One region of the Klebsiella quasipneumoniae subsp. quasipneumoniae genome, then DNA from elsewhere that is predicted to be linked to it. Evidence: predicted binding sites of a transcription regulator. Region 1 holds the regulator's gene; the other holds the start of a gene.

The links. The regulator PurR, encoded in region 1, represses purine synthesis genes. The targets are predictions, from matches to a motif close to CANGCAAACGTTTGCNTG.
Region 2: the regulator PurR is predicted to act here: its motif matches at 2,131-2,148, upstream of LGM20_RS23775 (NCS2 family permease).

What each region holds. Positions count from the first base shown of each region.
Region 1 is NZ_CP084876.1:2,288,953-2,295,961, reverse strand. Features, by position in the region: gene LGM20_RS11150 (C40 family peptidase) at 1-131, shown strand, start outside; gene LGM20_RS11145 (helix-turn-helix domain-containing protein) at 86-571, opposite strand; gene sodB (superoxide dismutase [Fe]) at 1,053-1,634, shown strand; gene LGM20_RS11135 (MFS transporter) at 1,694-2,863, opposite strand; gene cydH (cytochrome bd-I oxidase subunit CydH) at 3,031-3,123, opposite strand; gene purR (HTH-type transcriptional repressor PurR) at 3,416-4,441, shown strand; gene punR (DNA-binding transcriptional activator PunR) at 4,460-5,371, opposite strand; gene punC (purine nucleoside transporter PunC) at 5,484-6,665, shown strand; gene cfa (cyclopropane fatty acyl phospholipid synthase) at 6,960-7,009, shown strand, end outside.
Region 2 is NZ_CP084876.1:4,960,441-4,967,449, forward strand. Features, by position in the region: gene LGM20_RS23770 (Na+/H+ antiporter) at 1-521, opposite strand, end outside; gene LGM20_RS23775 (NCS2 family permease) at 669-2,018, opposite strand; gene LGM20_RS23780 (glutathione S-transferase family protein) at 2,409-3,077, opposite strand; gene soxR (redox-sensitive transcriptional activator SoxR) at 3,337-3,795, opposite strand; gene soxS (superoxide response transcriptional regulator SoxS) at 3,880-4,209, shown strand; gene LGM20_RS23795 (EAL domain-containing protein) at 4,194-5,798, opposite strand; gene LGM20_RS23800 (YjcB family protein) at 6,307-6,588, shown strand; gene LGM20_RS23805 (ABC transporter permease) at 6,635-7,009, opposite strand, start outside.

The sequences.
Region 1 (7,009 bases):
TAGGCAACGGGAAATTCATTCAGTCCCCGCGCACGGGGCGCGATATTCAAATCACCTCCCTGAGCGAAGATTACTGGGTACGTCATTACGTCGGCGCCCGTCGCGTCATGACCCCGAAAACCATTCGCTGATCCCGGTCTGCCGCTACGGCGGCAGCCCTCTTCACCTGCGCGTTCTCCGCCCCCACCGTCAGGGGAAACTGCATATTCGCCTCTGTGACCGGCGCTTCCCGACGATAGCGGGTGGGCGACATGCCAAAGTGACGGTGAAAGGTGCGGCAGAACGCCGCCTGCCCGTCGTACCCCAGACGTTGGGAAATACTCTGCATGGAGGCCTCGGTCTGCGTTAAGTAGATTGTCGCGATGGTCATCTTCCGGCGGCTGACGTAGCTCGCCAGCGTGCAGCCGGTCACCATGGCGAATTGCCGCTGGAAATACCAGTGCGAGTAGCCGGACTTTTTCGCTACCGCCCTCACCGGCAGGGTGTCAAAAATATGTGCTTCGATCCAGTCAACGATCCCCTGCACGACCGGGATCATTTTCGGGCTTACCACTTCATCTGTTTTTGCCATCGTAGCCATCCTGTGGAAATTGCTGCCGGTGGCTATATTTGTCATACAAATATCAAAATAGACAATGAATTATTGGCATAGCGGCGATTACCTGAAAGCATATCGTCATTAATCATTTGATTTAAAATGATTATTTTCACTCAGTCGTTTGCGCTGCGGGGGTCTTCAGATGGCCTGATGAGAAATTAACCATCGCGGCGAGAGGCTGGAGACCCAGCCTCCTTTTACTTATACATTTTTGCAACATCTGCGGGCGTCTTAACGCGCCGCTCCGCAGAAAACGGTTAAGCCTTCGGCAGTTGCGCCGGCGATAATAGCCTTTATCGTTGTAAGGCTTTTCACTGCCTGCGGCAAATGTTAACATTCTCAATACAATAACAGGCCCGGGACGCGACAGCGTCGGGCGGTCAGAACGCGATTCAGGTGAAAACCTCATCTTGTCAATGTGAGATAAAACAAAAAAGTTATAAGGAGAGTAGCAATGTCGTTTGAATTACCTGCATTACCATATGCAAAAGACGCCCTGGCGCCGCACATTTCCGCAGAAACCCTGGAATACCACTACGGTAAACACCACCAGGCGTATGTCACTAACCTCAACAACCTGATCAAAGGCACCGCGTTCGAAGGTCAATCGCTCGAAGAGATCGTGCGCACCTCTGAAGGCGGCGTTTTCAACAACGCGGCGCAGGTCTGGAACCACACCTTCTACTGGAACTGCCTGGCGCCGAACGCCGGCGGCGAACCGGAAGGCGAGCTGGCGGCCGCGATTGCCAAATCCTTCGGCAGCTTCGCAGAGTTTAAGGCCAAATTTACCGACGCCGCGGCGAAAAACTTTGGCGCTGGCTGGACCTGGCTGGTTAAAAATGCCGACGGCAGCCTGGCTATCGTCTCCACCAGCAACGCGGGTACCCCGCTGACCACCGACGCGAAGCCGCTGCTGACCGTTGACGTCTGGGAACATGCTTACTACATCGACTACCGCAACGCCCGTCCAAGCTATCTGGACCACTTCTGGGCGCTGGTTAACTGGAAGTTTGTTGCCGCTAACCTGGCCGCATAAACGACAAACCGCAGCAGAGTGACCCCTGCTGCGGTTTTTTTTACACCCTTCCCCACCGTTTATGACTGGCTGGCAAAGGCCTCCTCCGGCTGCGCTCGTCCGCTAAACCAGACCAGCAGCAGCGCCAGACCGGCAATAATCGCGCCCATCACCGGCACAAACGCATATCCCAGTCCGCCGGAGATCACCGCTCCGCCGGCGGCGGCGCCCAGCGCGTTGCCCAGGTTGAACGCCCCGATATTCACCGAAGAAGAGAGACCCGGCGCCTCATGCGCCACGCGCATCACTCGCATCTGCAGCGGCGGCACTACCGCAAAGGTGGCTGCGCCCCAGACGATCATACTGATAGCCGCACCCGCCTGGGATTGCGCCAGCAGCGGTATCGCCAGCATGATCGCCATCAGCAGCAGTAGAAAGCCTTTCAGCGTGCGGGAGACCGACCGGTCGGCGAATTTGCCGCCCAGATAGTTGCCCAGCGAAAAACCAACACCAATCAGCACCAGCATCGCGGTGATAAACAGCGATGAAGCATGGGTCAGCGTATTCAGTACCGGCGAAATGTAGGTATACAGCGTAAACATCGCCCCGGCGCCCAGCACGGTGGTCAGTAAGGCAGAAAGCACCTGCGGCCGTAACAGGACCGAAAGCTCTTGTTTGACATCCGGCCGCTCGCCCGCGCTGCCCTTCGGCAGGGAGAACCACAGGCTCACCATCGCCAGCAGGCCTAACCCCGCGGTGGCGAGGAAGGACATCCGCCAGCCGATGGTTTCTCCAAGCCAGGTCGCGGCAGGCACGCCGCCGATATTAGCGATGGTGAGGCCCATAAACATGGTGGCCACCGCGCTGGCCTGCTTGTGCTTGGGCACCACGCTGGCCGCCACCACCGACCCCAGGCCAAAAAAGGCGCCGTGATTGAGGCTGGTAATAATGCGCGACAGCAGCAGCGTGGTGTAATCCGGCGCAATGGATGACAGCAGGTTGCCGACGGTGAAGATCCCCATCAGAAAAATCAGCGCATTGCGTCGGGCGCGATGGGACAGCAGCAGGGTCATCAGCGGCGCGCCGACCATGACGCCGATGGCATACGCACTGATCAGCATTCCCGCTACCGGTATCGAGACGTCCACGCCCTTGGCAATCACCGGCAGCAATCCCATCGGGGAGAACTCGGTGGTCCCGATGCCAAAGGCGCCGATCGCCAGCGCGAGTAAAGGAAAGTTGATTTTCATTCAATGACTCCATCAGACCGTCAGGGAGGACGGCATAACATCAGAAGTCAAAAGCATGACATCAATCACAAAAAAACAAAAGTGAACGAAATGACAAAAGATTTTTGCAGAATTGATAATAATGGCGGGATACGGGGAGGAGGCCGCGCTCCTCCCTCATCGGAACATTAGTGCAGTATGGCGGTCAGGCTGAATGCGACGATCACGCCGAGGGCAATAATCGTGGTGATCAGCGAAAACTTTAAATTGGTATCCATCATTTTTCCCTCTTGTTATCCCCACACCAAAAGTGAGCTTGCTCATTTTTGCACAAAAAATCGCAAAAATCTTCCGGGATTTAGGGCGATGCACATTTTTGCTCTTCCACTTTGCCCCAAGATCGGACAAAATCCCACGCTAATTTAAAAGCGTATCGGCCATTGACCCCTTCCTGTCGTTCTGTGTCGTTTTCCCGACGTGATGCAATGTTGAAAATTGTATTCAGGGTGTGTGTAGGCAAACGTTTACGTATCGATGATCAGGCGATCAGGTCAAGGCATGGAGTGAGATGTAATGGCAACTATTAAAGATGTAGCGAAGCGCGCAAACGTTTCCACTACAACTGTATCACATGTAATTAACAAAACCCGTTTCGTTGCCGAAGAGACGCGCAATGCGGTATGGGCGGCGATTAAAGAGCTGCACTACTCGCCGAGCGCCGTGGCCCGCAGCCTGAAAGTCAATCATACAAAATCGATTGGCCTGCTGGCGACCAGTAGCGAAGCCGCCTATTTCGCTGAAATCATTGAGTCCGTTGAAAAGAGCTGCTTCCAGAAGGGCTATACCCTGATCCTCGGCAACGCCTGGAACGACCCGGAAAAACAGCGGGCCTATCTGTCGATGATGGCGCAAAAACGCGTCGACGGTCTGCTGGTGATGTGTTCCGAATACCCGGACTCCGTCCTGAGCATGCTGGAAGAGTATCGCCATATTCCGATGGTGGTGATGGACTGGGGCGAAGCAAAAGCCGACTTTACCGATGCGGTAATCGATAACGCCTTCCAGGGCGGGTATATCGCCGGACGTTACCTGATTGAACGCGGTCACCGCGAAATCGGCGTGATCCCGGGCCCGCTGGAGCGCAACACCGGCGCGGGGCGACTGGCCGGCTTCATGCAGGCGATGAAAGAGGCGCATATCAGCGTGCCGGAAAACTGGATTGTACAGGGCGACTTCGAGCCGGAGTCCGGCTACCGCGCCATGCAGCAGATCCTGAGCCAACAACACCGTCCAACGGCGGTCTTCTGCGGCGGCGACATTATGGCGATGGGCGCTATCTGCGCCGCGGATGAAATGGGGCTGCGCGTGCCGCAGGACATTTCGCTGATCGGTTATGATAATGTGCGCAACGCCCGCTATTTCAGCCCGGCGTTAACCACCATTCATCAGCCGAAAGATTCGCTGGGTGAAGCCGCGTTCAATATGCTGTTGGATCGTATCGTCAACAAGCGCGAAGAGTCGCAGTCTATTGAAGTGCACCCTCGGCTGGTCGAACGCCGCTCGGTGGCGGATGGCCCGTTTGTCGACTATCGTCGCTAAAGCACTGGCGGGCGCGGATCACTCCGGCGCCCGCAGCCACTCCCGATTCAGCGTGTCGCTGTCCCCCAGGTAGTCCAGCATCCAGTTTAACGCCGGCGAAGCATCATTCTGCTGCCAGGTCAGACAGCAGGCCGCATCCGGAAACGGATTTTCCAGCGCCAGCGCGGTCCACTCGCCGCGATCCACCCATGGCCGGGCGAAATGGCTTGGCACCATGCCGACGCAGAGCCCTGCCGACAGACAGGTAGCCGACGATTCCCAGTCGGGGACCACCACCCTCTTCTGGTTATCCAGCAGCCACGTTGTCCGTTTGGGCAACGAACGCGAGGTATCTTCCCGCACCAGCGACGGCCAGTTGCGCAGGACATCGTCGCTCAGCGGCCCCGCCATCTTCGCCAGCGGGTGATCGCTCGCCACCACGCAGTCCCAGCTCAGCATCCCCATATCGCGGAACGCATAGCGGCCCCCAACCGGAATAGAGCGCGTTGCGCCAATCGCCAGCTCCACGCGGCCGTCGGCCAGCGCATCCCATACGCCATTGAACACTTCCTGAAAAACGATCAGCTCGACGTCGGGAAAATGGCGATAGAAATCCACGATCATCTGGCGCATCCGCGCGGGTTTCACGATATCGTCCACCGCGATCGACAACTGCCCGCGCCAGCCGTTGGCAATTTGCTGGCACTGCTGGCGGGTGATCTGCATTTTTTTGATAACAGAGCGCCCTTCCTGTAAAAACCAGACCCCGGCGGGGGTCAGCTCCACATCACGATGACGGCGCTCAAACAACGGGACGGCCAGCCACTCTTCGAGCTGACGCACGGTATAGCTGACGGCGGAAGGCACCCGATGGAGCTCCTGCGCCGCCGCGCTAAAGCTGCCGTTACGGGCGACGGCATCAACCACTTCCAGAGAGTATTCAGACCACATTTTCTGCCTGCAAAATTTTTGAATGCATGTGACAAATATTAGCGTTTCACAAGCCACAATGCACTCCCTACACTCTGCGGCATCGTACCTGTACTCCAAAAATGAGAACGTTATGTCACAACCTGGGAAAGGATTTTTAGTCTGGCTGGCCGGCCTGAGCGTGCTGGGCTTTCTGGCCACCGATATGTACCTGCCGGCATTTGCCGCCATGCAGCAGGATCTCGACACCTCCGCCGCATCCATTAGCGCCAGCCTGAGCCTGTTCCTCGCCGGCTTCGCGCTGGGCCAGCTCTTCTGGGGGCCGCTGTCAGACCGCTACGGGCGCAAACCGGTGCTGCTGAGCGGCCTGGCGATTTTCGCGGTCGGCTGCCTGGGGATGCTGTGGGTGCAGAACGCCACGCTTATGCTGGCGCTGCGTTTTCTGCAGGCGATTGGCGTCTGCGCCGCGGCGGTTACCTGGCAGGCGATGGTGACCGATTACTATCCCGCCCAGCGCACCAACCGCATCTTCGCCACTATTATGCCGCTGGTAGGACTGTCCCCTGCGCTGGCCCCGCTGCTGGGCAGCTGGCTGCTGGTGCACTTCGAGTGGCAAGCCATCTTCGCCACCTTGTTTGCCATCACTCTGCTGCTGATGCTGCCTGCCCTGCGCCTGAAGGCCGCCGCTAAGTCGGCCACTGTGGCTGAAAAGAAAATCACTTTTCTGGCGCTGCTGCGCTCCCGGGAATACAGCGGCAACGTCCTGATCTACGCCGCCTGCTCCGCCAGCTTCTTCGCCTGGCTTACCGGTTCGCCGTTTATCCTTCATGAGATGGGCTACGGCCCGACCGCCATCGGCCTGAGCTATATCCCGCAGACCATCGCTTTTCTGGTGGGCGGCTATGGCTGTCGCGCGCTGCTGCAAAAATGGTCCGGGCAACAGATGCTCCCGTGGCTGCTGGTGGTCTTCGCCGTCAGCGTCGCCGCCACCTGGCTGGTGGGTCTGCAAACGCATGCCTCGCTGGTGGCGTTGATGATCCCGTTCTGCCTGATGGCGGTGGTCAACGGCGGGATATACCCCATCGTGGTCGCTCAGGCGCTGAAGCCTTTCCCGCAGGCAACCGGCCGCGCGGCGGCGCTGCAGAACACCCTCCAGCTTGGCCTGTGCTTCCTGACCAGCCTGCTAGTCTCCGCGCTGATCGCCACGCCGCTGCTGACCACCACCAGCGTGATGCTGGTCTCTATTTTGTTAGCCGGAGTGGGTTATCGCCTGCAGCAGACGCCAGCGCTGGCGGCCCACTCTTCCCACGCCTGACGCCCGTCGCCAGTGCCCGGACCAGTGGTTAGCACGCTAAGATATTTTTATTGAAAGCCAGTACTTAGCGTCCTATACTGGATCCGGGTTCACATAAATAAAGAATATTTAACAGATTAACGGATGCAGGATGCCTCCGTTTCACCATGGAAGGCCTTTCGGCAAGGGTTATCTCCCTTCCTCTGTTCTACGTCGGATAGCGACTTCACGGATTATCCGTGAGATTTCTCACAAAGCCAAAAAAGCGTCTACGCTGTTTTAAGGTTCTGATCACTTGGGCGTGATGGAGAAGCTATGAGTTCATCGTGTATAGAAGAAGTAAGTGTACCAAATGATGACTGGTA
Region 2 (7,009 bases), 2.7 Mb from region 1:
ATGGTGCCCATCGCCACCGCGACGGCAAACTTGAGCGAGACCAGGCCGGAGGCGTCGTTCATCAGCGCCTCACCCTGCAAAATGCCCATGATTTTTTTCGGTATCCGCCCTTCCCCGACGATACCCGAAAGCGCCACGGCATCGGTCGGCGACAGCACGGCCGCCAGCGCGAACGCCGGGATCAGCGGAATGCCCGGCACAATCCAGTAGATCAGAAAGCCGATGCCGACCACCGTCACGACCACCAGCGCCAGCGCCAGGCCGAGGATCTCGCGCCCGTGCTCAATGAATTCGCGAGTTGGCGTTTTCCAGCCGTCGGCGAACAACAGCGGCGGGATAAACAGGACCAGAAACAGCTCTGGATCAAATTCAACATGCAAACCAAAGGTCGGCCACGCCAGAAGCGCGCCAATGGCGATTTGCATCAGTGGAAGTGGAACCTGAAAGGGCAGTACGCGCGTCACTACCCCGGAGAGTGAGACCACAAGGGTCATGATGAGGATGGTAAAGAATATTTCCATGTGTTCCCTGTTTGCTGCGTTTTCTTTTATACCTGTGAGGCGTCTTGCCTTTGAATCATACGCTACCCAGATTAACGCAAATGGAAACAGGATGTGGCTTAAAAATAAAACGGGCGGCCTGAGCCGCCCGTGAGGAGCACAAAGGGTTTAAATCGCCCACCCGCCGGCGTAGAACACCACCAGCGCCACCGCGATAATCACCGTGCCGAGGTTCAGCTTACGCCACTCGCCGGAGACCAGGCGGCCGATCACCAGGGTCGCGAAACCGATCATGATGCCGGTCACGATGTTGCAGGTCAGCACGATAAACACCGCGGTGATCAGGCCAGCCATGGCGTCAACGAAGTCATTGAAATCGATCTTCGCCACGTTGCTCAGCATCAGCAGGCCGACGTACATCAGCGCCGGCGCGGTCGCGTAGGCCGGCACCAGATAAGAGAGCGGAGAGAGGAACAGGATCAGCAGGAACAGGACCCCTACCGTCACCGCGGTCAGGCCGGTTTTACCGCCGGCTGCCGTACCCGCCGCCGATTCGATATACACCGCCGCCGGCGCCGCCCCGACTAAGCCTGAGAAGACGCTGCTCAGGGAGTCGGTGGTCAGCGCTTTACCGCCGTTGATGATCTGTCCGTCTTTGTCCAGCAGGTTCGCCTGACCGGCCACCGCGCGGATGGTGCCGGTGGCGTCAAAGACCGCCGTCATCACCAGGGCCAGTACGCTGGGCAGCACGACCGGATTCAGCGCGCCGACGATATCCAGACTGCCAATCAGCGAGTTGCCCTGGTCATCGCTCAGGGATGGCATGGCGAAAATCCCGGAGAAATGGACGTTAGGATCGAATATCAGGCCGACAATCGACACGCCGATAATGGTCAGCAGAATACCGCCCGGTACCTTCATTTTTTCCAGACCGATGATCACCGCGAGGCCAATCAGCGACATCACCACCGGGAAGCTGTCAAAGTTCCCCAACGCCACCGGCAGACCGTCCAGCGGGTTTTTGATCACCAGGCCAACGCCATTGGCGGCAATCAGCAGCAGGAACAGACCGATCCCGATCCCGGTACCGTGGGCCACGCCCTGCGGCAGGTTGCGCAAGATCCAGCTGCGGATGCCGGTTGCCGAGATCACCGTAAACAGGACGCCCATCAGGAATACCGCGCCGAGCGCCACCGGAATACTGATGTGCTGCCCCAGCACCAGGCTGAAGGCGGTGAAAGCGGTCAACGAGATAGCGCAGCCGATGGCCATCGGCAGGTTTGCCCATAATCCCATCGCCAGCGAGCCAACGCCCGCCACCAGACAGGTAGAAACAAACACCGCGGCCGGCGGGAAGCCCGCTTTTCCGAGCATGCCCGGCACCACGATGACGGAGTACACCATTGCCAGAAAGGTAGTAAGACCTGCAACAATCTCCTGACGCACGGTGCTACCGCGCGCCGAAATTTTAAACCAGGCGTCTAATGAACCGCCGGTACGCGCTGAAGGCGTAGACATAGAAAACTTCCCCTGAAAATTTTTATTGTTCGTTGATATGCGTGGTGGACCTTCCACTGCCAGTTAAACGCGATCTCCTTGTACCGAATCGCAGCGCCAGGGGGGCCGCAAAAAAGCAAACGTTTAACTCCGCGCATACACTACGGTGTGTCAACCTTATCAACTCCCCCCGGCTAGCAGAAAAAAGAGGGAGTAAAACAGAAAGGCAAACGATTATCCGGCCTTTAGATAACCCTTTTCAACCGATGTTTATCGTATTTCGCTAAATTTCGCTTATGACGAACAGAAAATAACCAGCCGATGCGCAAACGTTATCGTCCATGCGCAATCCGCTAACAATTTTTTAGTGAGTTGCTTTCATTTAGCCGCGTCATCGGATCCGCTGATACTTCAGGCGCCGGGTAAGGTGAAGGGGCCGCCGCGCTCGATAGCCCGCTGCCAGGCCGGGCGCTGTTCCACCCGCTGTCGCCAGGCCTCAATATGGCGAAGATCATGCATGCCGCCGCGGGCCAGCAGCGCCATCACCGGGAAGCTCATCTGGATATCGGCCATGCTCAGCCGATCGCCGGCAAACCATGGCCGCGTGGCAAGATGGTCGTCAATGAACCGCGCATGGGTGGCCAGCTGAGGATCGAGCCACGCTTTCTGGATACCTTTGCCCAGCAGCGAGCCCAGCGAGCGGACGCCAAAGGGCACCGGGGGTTTGCCGAGGCTGGCGAACACCAGCTTCATTAACAGCAGCGGCATCAGCGAGCCTTCGGCATAGTGCAGCCAGAAGCGGTACTGCAGTTTGTCATCCGCGCCCTGTGGCTTCAGCAGCCCATCGCTGTCCCAGCTCTCCTGCAAATACTCAAGGATCGCTCCGGACTCCGCCAGCACATAGCCGTTGTCTTCCAGCACTGGCGATTTCCCCAGCGGGTGGATTGTCTTCAATGCCGCTGGCGCCAGCATCGACTTTTCCCGCTGATAGCGGACTATCTGATAAGGCAGCTGTAGCTCCTCCAGCGCCCACAGTACGCGTTGCGATCGTGACTGATTAAGATGATGTACCGTCAGCATGGGCCTCTCCCGTGGTTTGTTCAAATTAACTATAGGAACAGGCGCGGATTGCCGGGAAAATTTCGGCAAAATAGTGAGGAAAAAACGGCGGCGGATGCCATAGTTAAAGTGTCGACGCAAACCGGAACCTCCATCAACAGATTGCGCAATACTGAGGGACGTCGACGTCGGGGGAAACCCTCTCGTGAACCAACGAGATAATGCGAAAGACCAAGACCGGAAAACAACTAAAGCGCCCAGTTGTGGCGCTTTAGTTTTATCACTCCTCCTCCAGCAGCCGGGCGCCGGTCCCCTCTTCCCCCAGTTTATCGCCCGGGTTGCGTAGCGGGCAGTCGCGCCGCGATAAACAGCCGCAGCCGATGCAGCCGTCGAGCTGGTCGCGCAGCGCCGTCAGGGTGTGGATACGCCGGTCCAGCTCCTCGCGCCACTGGGATGACAGCATTTTCCACTCTTTTGCGCTGAGATTGTGCCCTTCCGGCAGCACGCCAAACGCGTCGCCGATGGTGGCCAGCGGGATGCCGATACGTTGCGCAATTTTGATAATCGCCACCGCGCGCAGGACATCGCGCCGGTAGCGCCGCTGATTGCCGGCATTCCGCTGGCTGTGGATCAGCCCTTTACTCTCATAAAAATGGAGGGCCGAGACCGCCACGCCGGTTCGTTTTGCCACTTCCCCGGGCGTCAGCAGCATTTTGATGCGGGGTGATTTCTTTTCCATAAAGCGCTTTACCTCAAGTTAACTTGAGGAATTATACTCGCCCGCAGACAAAACGACGAATCGAGAATTGAGAGAGGCCGCTTTATGTCCCATCAGGATATTATTCAAACACTGATTGAATGGATTGATGAACATATCGATCAACCACTTAACATTGATGTAGTCGCCAGAAAGTCAGGATACTCGAAGTGGTACCTGCAGCGGATGTTCCGCACCGTGATGCATCAGACGCTGGGGGATTATATTCGTCAGCGCCGTCTGCTGCTGGCGGCGGAGGCGTTGCGAACCACCCAGCGGCCGATCTTTGATATCGCCATGGATCTGGGCTACGTCTCGCAGCAAACCTTCTCGCGAGTCTTCCGCCGGGAGTTCGACCGCACCCCCAGCGACTACCGCCATCAGATCTCCGCGTGACGCGACGGCTGAGGCACGTTCACGGGCGCGGGCGCATTGGCTAACCACTGCATAAACTCCCGCGCCGGCATCGCTTTCGCAAACAGCCAGCCCTGGCAATACTGCACGCCGCGCTTGTAGAGCCAGCTTACCTGCTCAGGCGTCTCCACGCCTTCCGCGATAGTCTTTAGACGCAACCCGCGCGCCATCTCGATGATGTGTTCGGCAATCAGGTGGCTGGTGTTGTTGGTGGTCAACGTATCAACGAAGGTTTTATCGATTTTAAGGATATCGACATTCAGGGCGTGCAGATTATGCAGATTCGAATAGCCGGTGCCGAAATCATCGATGGCAATTTCATAGCCCGCTTCGCGGAACGCCTGAATCACCGGCGTGGTCTTCGGTACGTCGATAAACCCCCGCTCGGTTACTTCGATTTTGATCTGCCCGATACAGACCGCATAGCTGCGCGCTTTCTCACTGATCTGTGAAATCAGCCGCGCCGAGTGGAAGTCCGACGCAGAGAGATTGATCGCCACGTACAGCTGCGGATGGCTGGCAAGAAACTCTCCCATTTCGTAAAACAGCTCATCCACCACGTAGTCCGTCACCTGGGCAATCATGCCTTCATTTTCCGCCAGCGGAATAAACTCCGCCGGGTTCATCACCGGACCGTCAAACCCTGGCCAGCGCAGCAGCGCTTCCGCCCCGACGCAGCGGTTATTTTTAATATCGATAATCGGCTGGTAGTGCAGGCGCAGCTGGCGGCAGCTCAGAGCCCGCTGCAGCATATTGCGCGGCGAGTGATACTGACGGCGGGTGCGCGACCACACCAGCACCAGTAAAATACTGCAGATGATCCCCAGCGGCAGCGTCAGGCTGGCCTGGTCACAAAAGTTGTGATAATAGCTGGCCCGCGAGGTGGACATAATGACGGCGATCGGCCGGATAGCAGAGCGGGCTATCGTATACACCCGGCCATTCTGATTAAAAAAGGTATCGCCTTCGCGAATTAACGCATGGAGCTCCGCGGGCTCGACATTGTTACTAACCGAGAAAAAGAGGTTGGTTTTGGTATCGAACACGCCATAGGCTAAATCGCGATCGCTGGCGATCACTGAGCTGAACGAGAAGGGATTGACCACCACCACATAGGGTCCCTTCTGCATATAATTCATGGCAAAGCCGGGATAAAACGGCGTGTCCCGGTAATAGTAAATCGCGACATCCGGCTTTTTGGTGTAATTGGCCGCCGGCATCCGCCAGCCGGTTTGCTGATGAACGGACGTTGAACAGATAAAGCGCTGACCGTTAGCGTAGATCAGATCTTCCACATACAGCAGGCCGCGAACGATATGCAATAAATAACGCTGATGGTCCGCTGAGCACAGCTCCCCGCGATACTGGCTGGCTTTCGCCCGGGCCTGATCCGCTTCGCGGATGACCATTTCCGTTTTTTGCAGCGCCAGCTGCGAAAATGAGTGTAATTGATCAATGGTTTCGGCTTTTGCCCGCAGCTGGGCAAACCACAATGCCAGTACCACTGGCAATAAAATAACCAAACCCGTTCCGATGAGCCTTAGCGCCTTATGCGGCGTACTGTCACCCATTTACGCTTACATCCATGCGATATGCCTTAATTAAGGTAGCCCAAACACGTTAGCAATCGCGACTGCGATAGACATCAGCCGATTTCCGCCAGCCCTCACGGGCGTCAGCTTTACCACTGACAGGGAAGAATAATACTTATTTATCAGGTATTCGGAAGATATTCCGCCAAGATTAAGAATAGACGCGCTTCTGACTCGGTTTCTCCGTGTATTAAACAAGAACAAGTAATAAAACCCGCAGAATAATAATCATTAGCAAGAGAATGAAAATAAGATCATCGGAGGTTACTTACTAATATCCACATTAATAACATTGTTATTAAGCGCAGCGAAAGCTCATTTTTTGACTGGTGAATAAAGCGCCAAGTGTGATATAGTTCACACAAGTTGATGAAACAGAAATGGCGTTTCATCACTCTCTAGTACGCCAGTTGAGACCAGAGCGCTATGCCATCGTCAGTCGCGCCAGGTCGTCCATGGCTCCCCGACTTTCTTTGAGGACAGGTTAATGGCTTCCATTACTACCAGTGTTGTGTTGTTGCGCTGGCCCCTGGTGAGCGCGGTACTGATGTTTCTTGCCAGTTCACTGAATATCCAACTTCGCAAAAGCGATTATGCCGGTCTGGCGGTGATCTGCAGCTGCCTCGGCCTTGCCGCCGCCTGCTGGTTCGCCACCGGTTTGCTCGGCATCACCCTGCTCGATATTGCCAAAATCTGGGGCAATATCAAAGATGTGATGATTGAAGTCATGAGTCAGACACCGCCAGAATGGCCAATGATGATGACCTGAGGTTAAAAAGCTTCCCACCGGGAAGCTTTTTCGTTTTCTGCAGCCCTTATTTCCCCAGTTTTGCCATCATCTCCGGACGCATAAATTTATGGATCACCACCATAAAGAGCAGCGATGGCGCCAGTAAAATCAGCGCGGTAATCGACGAGACCTGATAGTTACCCGACATGCTGGCGTTATAGAGCAGCAGCGGCAGCGTAGTGACATCCGGCGCCCCGACGAAGAAGGTGCCGGTAAACTCATCCAACGACTCCAGAAAAACAAAGATGCTCGCGGCAACGATCCCCGGCGCCGCCTGCGGCAGCACGATGTGCCAGAAGGTATACATCGGTCCGGCGCCCAGGTTACGCGATGCCCGCGCCAGCAGCGGGTCGATGGCTGAAAACGCGGCCACACAGATCCACACCGAGTACATCAGACC